One region of the Kitasatospora sp. NPDC097691 genome, then DNA from elsewhere that is predicted to be linked to it. Evidence: riboswitches for the same ligand, from Rfam matches in the RefSeq annotation. Region 1 holds a riboswitch; the other holds the start of a gene.
The links. Region 1 has a riboswitch for cyclic di-AMP ahead of ABTY56_RS24395 (glycoside hydrolase family 16 protein). Riboswitches for the same ligand answer to the same signal wherever they lie in the genome.
Positions count from the first base shown of each region.

Region 2: it holds a riboswitch for cyclic di-AMP, as region 1 does, so the genes downstream of both, ABTY56_RS13735 (NlpC/P60 family protein) here and ABTY56_RS24395 (glycoside hydrolase family 16 protein) in region 1, are expected to answer to the same signal.

Region 1 covers NZ_JBEORY010000037.1:62,508-66,674, forward strand. Annotated here, with positions in the region: gene ABTY56_RS24380 (alpha/beta hydrolase) at 1-220, shown strand, start outside; gene ABTY56_RS24385 (MoaF-related domain-containing protein) at 368-697, opposite strand; gene ABTY56_RS24390 (esterase/lipase family protein) at 936-2,264, shown strand; cyclic di-AMP (ydaO/yuaA leader) riboswitch at 2,612-2,741, shown strand; gene ABTY56_RS24395 (glycoside hydrolase family 16 protein) at 2,743-4,038, shown strand; gene ABTY56_RS24400 (COG1361 family protein) at 4,116-4,167, opposite strand, start outside.
Region 2 covers NZ_JBEORY010000015.1:72,286-76,452, reverse strand. Annotated here, with positions in the region: gene ABTY56_RS13740 (C40 family peptidase) at 19-1,065, opposite strand; gene ABTY56_RS13735 (NlpC/P60 family protein) at 1,293-2,411, opposite strand; cyclic di-AMP (ydaO/yuaA leader) riboswitch at 2,422-2,575, opposite strand; gene ABTY56_RS13730 (C40 family peptidase) at 2,912-3,949, opposite strand; gene ABTY56_RS13725 (NYN domain-containing protein) at 4,150-4,167, opposite strand, start outside.

The sequences.
Region 1 (4,167 bases):
CCAGCCGGACGTGTCCCTGCTGCTGGCCGGGACCAAGAAGGGCGACGGCGACTACCGGCGGGAGACCGAGGCCTTCGTCGACGCGGCGCGGAGCCCGATGAAGGTCTCGTACAGCATGCTGGAGAACGGCGGCCACAACTTCGAGACCTGGAGTGCGCTGCTGCCGTCCTCGCTGGAGTGGCTGTCCCAGCACCTCAGGGTGCCGAACCCGACCGCCTGACGGCCGTCCGCCTGACGGCCGTCCGCCTGACGGCCGTCCGAACGACCGGACCGCCCGACGGCGGAAGCATCCGAACGACCGGATCACCCGAACGACCGAACCCCCGGCGCCTGAGCACAGGCCCCGGAGGTTCGGTCGTCACGTGGTTCAGGCCACCCGCTCCAGCGTCCCGGTGTGCAGCTGCCCGACCCGGCCGCCCTCGCCCTCGAAGGTCCAGAAGGCCCGGACCGTCAGCGCGTTGAGGTCCATCACATGGCTCACGGTGATCCCGCTCTGCTCCGTCCAGCTGACGAAGTAGATCTCCGGTGCGACCTCGGCGACGTGCAGCCGCACGTCCTCCCACTGGCCCGCGGACTCGCCGAGGCCCTCCCAGCGCAGCCGCGTGCCGTCGGCCGAGTAGGTGTTGCGGAAGGCCGCGCCGGTGTCGGCCCGGAAGACGTAGGTACGGCCGGCGAAGGCGGGCAGGGACGCGGTCATGGTGGGGCGGTTCCTCGTTTCCGGTGTGGTGGTGTCGTGTGCGCTGCGGTGTCTCGTGCAGTGCGGTGTCTCGTGCACGGCGGTGTCTTGTGCACTGCGGAAGATGTCGGACCTCCAATTTATCCGACCGGGTGCACTCGGTCAGAGCTTTGCCACGGTACGGATCACCACCGCGCTGCCCACCGGGTGTGCGACCGGCACATGGGCACCCGTCGCGCGCCGGTCCTACCGTCCGCCCATGAGACGCACCCCCACAACCCGTGGCCGCGCGAGACGCACCGCCACAACCCGCACCCGCGCGCGACGCACCCCCACCGCGCTCGCCGCCGTCCTCCTGGCCCTCGCGGCCCTCGTCCTCGGCATCCCCACCCCCACCGCCGCCCGGGCCCAGACGGAATCCGCCACGTCCCCCCTCGCCCTGGAAGCGGCCTTCCCCGCCCCCGGCAACGGCTGGGCCAAGGTCGAGCGCTACCTCGACACCACCCCCGGCTTCCGCACCGAGCAGTTCCCGTCCGACGGCCGCGGCGACCAGGACGGCGCCCGCCGGACGTACTTCGGCACCGGCGAGCCCTCCTCCGGCCGCTTCCTGCTCTACTCCGCTGCCGGCTGGGACACCGGCAGTCGGGCCACGCCCGTCCTGCTGGTCCACGGCGCCAACGACAACGCCGACCGCGCCTGGGCGAACCCGGGGGAGACCGGCACCTGCGGCGCCGCGACCTGCCCGTCCACCGGCCTCGCCCAGTACCTCGCGGGCACCGGCCACCGCGTCTTCGCCATCGGCTTCGCCCACAAGCACGGTGACAACCTGCTCCAGGCGCAGGCCGTCGGCGACGCGATCGCGCTGATCCGGGCCCGCCTCGGGGTCCCGCAGGTGGACGTGGTGGCCTGGAGCAAGGGCGAGGTCGCCGCCCGGGCGTACGTGTCCTCGGTGCGGCCGTCCTGGGGCCGGGCGTACGCGGGCGACGTGCGCCGCCTGGTCACCCTCGGCGGGCCGAACGGCGGGCTCGACTACGTCTACGCCCACGGCTGGTCCTTCGACCTGGCGACGTGGCCGGCCTGCGGCGGCACCGCCAACGCGCCGTCCCCGCACCTGTACATGACCTGCTACGGCACGTACACCGCGCAACCCTGCCTCGGCGTGCTGCCGACCGGCGGGTACGACTGCTACCCGGGCCAGCGCCAGCTGCTCGCCCGTTGGGACGGCAGGTACGGGGTGGACGGCAGTGCCCAGGACTGGTGGACCACCTACTACGGCGGCCAGGGGTTCTACACGTCCGGACAGGGCATCCAGGCCGCGATCGACGCGGGCTCCCTGATCGCCCCGCTCCAGCAGGCCGGGATCCCGGCCCCGGTGCGCACCTACCTGCTGGCGGGCGGGTCGGCGGACATCCCGGGCGTGCTCAACGAGAACCGCGGGCCCAGCGACGGCATCGTGTTCACGGCGAGCGCCCTGGACACCACCGGTATCGCGACGGTCGGCGGCACCCGGCTGCTGAGCGGCCTCAACCACCTGGAGCTCGCGTGGGCGCCGGAGGCCGAGAGCCAGGTGGACGCCTGGCTCGGCTGAACGTCCGGCCGGGCACCCGGCCGGACCTCCCGCCGGACACCCGGCCGGACGCCACCCCCGCCACCCCACCCGGCACTCCCCGCGACACCCCTCACAGCACCCTTCCAGTCACCCCGTAGGGCATCGTTCCAGGCCACCCGAACTGATCAACTCGGCCGCCACACAGCGTCGTTGATCGACACCACTGTGAGCTGCACGACAACCGGTCCGCCGGAGTTGTCCGTTTACGTACGGCCTGCCTAGCCTGCAACGGTCGTCCGCCCCTGGCGGACCCCGCCGCCGGGACGCCGAGTCCCGTCCACCCGCCGGCGGGTCACCGAGCACCACAGCGGACGGGAGCGGGGAAACCAAGGTCGGCGCCCGGCCCGTGCGCTCGCGCGTACGGGTCGAGGCTAGGGGTGAAGCCGCTCCACAGGCGGCCGGGCAACTGCAGCCCGAACCCGACAGCTAACCTCGCAGGCGTCGCAGAGGTCACCTCATGCCCAAGCCTGCTGCCCGGCGCCGTGCGCCGCGTCACGCCCGCCCCTCCCGCCGCGGCCGCAACGCCGCCTTCGCCGCCACCGGCGCGCTCGCGATCAGCGGCGCCGGCCTGCTCGGGGTGCCGTCCGTCACCGGTGCCCAGGCGGCCACCGCGCCGACCGTCACCCAGGACCGGCTCGCCCCCGCCACCATGGTCGCGGGCAAGGCCACCGCCGCCTCGCTGAGCCTGCACTCCTCGGCCTGCTTCACCGCCAAGACCGTGGGCGTGGGCGTGCGCGACGCGCGCGGCACCAACCTCGACTTCCCCGGCAACGCCTCCAACGTGCAGATCTGCCCGAGCGGCGTGAACTTCACCAGCGGTGCGCGCACCCTGCCCGCCGGGACGTACACCCAGTTCGGCTTCTGGCAGGACCTCGGCGGCGGCTGGCACAACCTGCCCTCGCAGCAGCTGGTGGTCTCGGCCACCACCACCCCGGCCCCGACCCCGACGGCCACCCCCACCACCCCGGCCCCGACCCCCACGTCGACCCCGAGCGCCACGCCGACCCCCACGTCGACCCCGAGCGCCACGGCGAGCCCGACCACCCCCGCGCCGTCCTCCCCGGTCGCCGGCAAGTCGCTGACCTGGTCCGACGAGTTCAACAGCGCCATCTCCTGGGGCCAGCGCTGGGTCGGCGACAAGAGCACCGCCTACAAGTACGGGAACCACAACCCGGACGACAACAAGCTGGACTGGCTGAACAAGAACAACGTCACCGTCGCGAACGGGGTCGCCACCTTCACCGCCACCTCCGGCGGCCCGGCCCTGGAGAACGGCAAGCAGTCCTGGAACACCGGCTTCCTGACCACCGAGGGCTCCAGCGAGGGATTCCAGGTCAAGACCGGCGACTACGCCGAGACCCGGGTCAAGCTGCCCGCCGGCACCGGCGCCTGGCCGGCCCTGTGGACCTGGAAGAACGGCAACGGGGAGGTCGACTCCTTCGAGTACCACCCCGACAACCCGAACCTGCTGGAGCTGACCAACCACGTCAACCCCGGCAACGCGAAGTACTACACCGACGCGAGTGCCGTCGCCAAGGACCAGTGGGTGACCATCGGCACCTACTACGGCGCCAACTCGGTGGACTGGTACGTCAACGGTGTGAAGGTCTTCTCGGACGGCAAGGGCGTCGGCGCCGACTGGTCGGCGTACCTGATCCTCAACCTCTCGGTGTGCGCGGGCCAGTACCACCCCGCGCCGCAGGGGACCGCTCCGATCACCATGGCCGCCGACTACGTCCGCGTCTACCGGTAGTCGGGTAGGACGTCCCACCGGTCACCGGAAGCCGGCAGCCGCTCGCCGGCGGCCGGTGACCGGTGGGTCGACGTGGTTCAGGAGCCGTCGGTCGACTCGATGACCCTGATGTCGAACGGCTGCCGGTTG
Region 2 (4,167 bases), on a different contig from region 1:
GGCCGGACTGCGACGCGCTCAGAGCCGGACCACCCCCGAGACCGGCATGGCGTTGACGCTCTCGTAGCGGACCTTGGCGCCCGGGTAGGGGGCGTGCACGATCACGCCACCGCCGGCGTACATGCCGACGTGGTGCATGTCCCGGTAGAAGATCACCAGGTCTCCCGGTCGCGCTTCGGAGAGGTTAATCCGCCGGCCGGCGTACGCCTGGGCCTGCGAGGTGCGCGGCAGGGTCACTCCGGCCTGCCGCCAGCTGTAGTACATCAGACCGGAGCAGTCGAACGCGCGGGGCCCGGTGGCTCCGTAGACGTACGGCGAGCCGATCATCCGCACCGCGGCGGCCAGCGCGGCCGCGCCGCGCTCGGAGGCGGGCGGGGCGGTGCCGAGGTCCAGCCGGTCGGTGCCGCGGGTGGCGCGCTGCTCGGCGTCCCGGGCGTCCTGGGCGGCCATCCTGGCCCGTTCGGCGGCTCCGAGGCCGTTGAGCAGCTTCTGTGCCCTGGCCAGCCGCTGCTGGATCTGCTGCTTGCCGTCGGCGAGCGAGCGGCGGGCCTGGTCCAGCTCAGCGAGCTTGCCGGTGGCCTCGGTCCGCCGCTGGTCGAGCCGGCGCTGGCGGATGACGAGCTCGTGCAGCGTCTCCTGCTGCCGCTGCGCCGCCTGGCCCATGGTGCGGGCGCGGGCGAGGTAGCCCTCCGGGTCGGAGGACAGCATCAGCTGCGCGGTCTGGGTCATCCCGCCGCCGCGGTACTCGGCCCCGGCCACGGTCGCCAGGTCGCCGCGCAGTTCGTTGAGCTGGTCCTGGGCGACGGCGATTTCGCCCTGCAGGATCGTGGTCTCCCCCTGGAGCCGGCGCTGGGCCTCCTGCGCGGCGTTGTACTGCTCGGACGCCTGCTCGGCCTCCTCGTAGAGCTGCTCGACCTGCGCCTGGACGTCCTTGCGGTCGGCCGGGTCCGGGCTGCCGGGGGCGGCGTGGGCGCCGCCGCCGGTCGCCACGCCCAGCGCGGTGGTGGCGGCCGCCGTCAGCACCAGCGCACGGGCGAGCAGTTGGGAACGGCGGTGCACGGGCATGGCGGCAGCGGCTCCAATCCTGCGGCGCGGCCCCCGCGGCCGCCCATGGCGGGCGGCCGTCGAGCGGGAGTCCGGTGGCAGACGTTAGCGAGTCCGGGCAAGCGAGTCCAAACCCCACCGGACCCGAATATTTGACCCGTAATCGGACATTGGCCCGAGCGGCCGCCAACGCCGCAGGCCCGGCCTTCCGTGGTGGAAGGCCGGGCCTGGGAGGAGCCGAGGTGGGGTCAGACCCGCACGATGCCGCTCAGCGGCATGTTGGTGACGGCCTCGTAGCGGACCGAGGCACCCGGCTTGGGAGCGTGCAGCACCTGGCCGTTGCCGGCGTAGATGCCGACGTGGTGGGCGTCCCCGTAGAAGATCAGCAGGTCGCCGGGCTGGGCCTGGGACAGGTCGGTGCCGATCCGGGTGCCGGCGTGGGCCTGCTCCTGCGAGGTGCGCGGCAGCGACACGCCGACCTGGTTGAACGCCCAGACCATCAGGCCGGAGCAGTCGAAGGAGCTCGGGCCGGTGGCGCCCCACACGTACGGGCTGCCGACCTTGGAGGCGGCGGCCGAGAGGGCCGCGCCGCCGCGCGAGCTGCCGGCGACGATCGGCTTGACCGGCGTGGACGACGGCGTGGAGATGTCGGTGCGGCTGTTGTCGCGCGAGGCGCGGTCGGCGTTCTGCTGCGCCTTCGCGGCGGCGTCGGCCTGGGCCTTGGCGTCGGCGGCGGCCTTCTCCTCGGCCGCGCGCAGCGCCTGGCGCTCCTGCTCGGTCAGGGTGTTGAGCAGGTCCTGGGCGGCCTTCAGCTTGGTCTGGACCTCGTCCTTGGAGGCCTTCAGCTGCTGAGTGGTCGACTCCAGCTCGGCGAGCTTGCCCTGGGCCTCGGTGCGGTCCTGGTCGAGCTTGCGCTGCTGCTCCTGGAGCTGCTTCAGCTGGTTCTTCTGGGTGTCACCGGCCTGGTTCAGCGCGCCGGCCTGGTTGAGGAAGCTGTCCGGGCTGGACGAGAACATCAGCTGGACGGTCGGGGATATGCCGCCGTTGCGGTACTGCTCCCCGGCGATCTCGGCGAGACCACCCTGCAGCTCGGTCACCTGGGCCTGCTGACGGGCCACCTGGTCCTGCAGACCGGCGACCTGCTTCTCCAGGGTCTGCTGCTTCTCCTGGGCGGCGTTGTACTGCTCGGTCGCCACCTCGGCCTGCTCGTTGAGCTGGTCGACCTGCTCCTTGACCTGGTCCTTGGTCGGCTGCGGGTCGGCGTGGGCACCGGACTGCGCGGAGAGGGCGACGGCAGCGGCGGCGACACCGGTCAGGATCGAGACCCGGGCGCGACTGGCTGGCTTGGGACGACGATGGGACGCCACGAAGGCGGGCTCCTTCTTCCTACGTCCGCCTACCGGGTGAGCTGACGGGTTCGGGCCGGAAGCATGCCCTACGACGCCTCACGGCCGTTCCAGCGGCCGACCTGGCGCCGATTCACCCCGGAGGAACGTGGTTCCCCGGCTCCGCTCCGCAGCGCCCCCGACCACTGGGCTCCCCTGTCGGGCAGTCGCTTCGACCTGCCCCGCTGCCTTGCGAACTCGACGGTAACCACCGCCGCCACCCTGGCTGGGTGATCGACAGTGCGGTGGTTCGGGGCACGACCCTAGTAACTGAACCGTGATCGGTTCAAATCCTTGTCAGAAAAAAGACGGAAGATTACCCAAGTTCTTTTGTGAAAATGACCGATGGTGATCGCGACCGCACGCAAGGCTGATCAGGTCTCACCCGTCCGCCGCGAAACGGTCGAAAACCCGAACGCCACCCCCGTCGGAGGTGGCGCGGATCACAGGGGCCGTCGGGGGCCCTCCGGCGTGTCGGGCCGTCAGACCCGGCGAATGGTGTTGATCGGCATCGCGTCGGCCTTCATCACCTTCACCACGTCACCGGTGTGCGGCGCGTGGACCACCATGCCGTTGCCGATGTACATCCCGACGTGGTGCATGTCGCCGCCGTAGATGACCAGGTCGCCGGGCTGGGCCGCGGCCAGTCCGGGCACCGCGGTGCCGTAGTGGCCCTGCTCCTGCGAGGTGCGCGGCAGCGAGACGCCGGCCTGGCCGTACGCCCAGAGCATCAGACCGGAGCAGTCGAAGGTGCTCGGGCCGGTGGCGCCCCACACGTACGGCGAGCCCTGCTTGCTCATCGCCTTGGCGACGGCCACCGCGGCGTACCCGCTGGCCGGCGGCAGGTTGCTCAGGTCGACCCGGTCGCTGCCGCGCGAGGCCCGGTCGTCCTGCGCCTGCTGGGCCTTCAGCGCGGTGCGCTCGGCGGCGCTGAGCGAGTTCAGCAGGTCCTGGGCGGCCTGCAGCTTGGTGTTGACGTCCGCCTTGGCCTGGTTCAGGTCCTTGGTGGTGCTGTCCAGCGAGGCCAGCACGGCGGCCGCCTCGGTCTTCTCCTGGTCCAGCCGGCGCTGCTCGTCCAGCAGCGACTTGAGCGCCTCGGCCTGGGTGGTGCTGGCCTGCTGGACGGTGGAGGCCTTGTCCAGGTAGCCGGACGGGTCGGAAGAGAGCATCAGCTGGACGGACGGGTCGATGCCGCCGCTGCGGTACTGGTCGCCCGCCACCTCGGCCAGGCCGCCCTGCAGCTGGGTCATCTGCTCCTGGCCGCGGGCCACCTGGTCCTGCAGCTGGTCGGCCTGCTTGCGCAGCTGGTCGGCCCGCTCCTTGGCGCCGTTGTACTTCTCCGCCGCCTGCTCCTGCTCCTCCTGGAGCTGGTCGATCTGCGCCTTGACGTCCGTCTTGTTCGGCTGCGGCGCGGCGTGCGCGGCCACCTGGGCGGAGAGGGCGACCGCGGTCGCAGCGGCAGCGGTGAGCACGGAGACCCGCGCGCGGCTCGGCTGCTTGGGACGGCGGTGGGAGGCCAAGGGACCGGCTCCTTCTTCCAACGGACTCACCCGATCGGATGAGATACCGGAAAATAGGTTTGACGCCAGACCCTAGTGCGGATCTATCCGCTTTGCCACTCCCCCGAAGGCGTGAACTCCGTTCCCCACACCGACTTCACCACACCCGCACACCGTCGCGGACACGACGCTGACCAGGTGTCATCCTACCGGGCCGACGCTCAGGGCCGCGCCAGCCG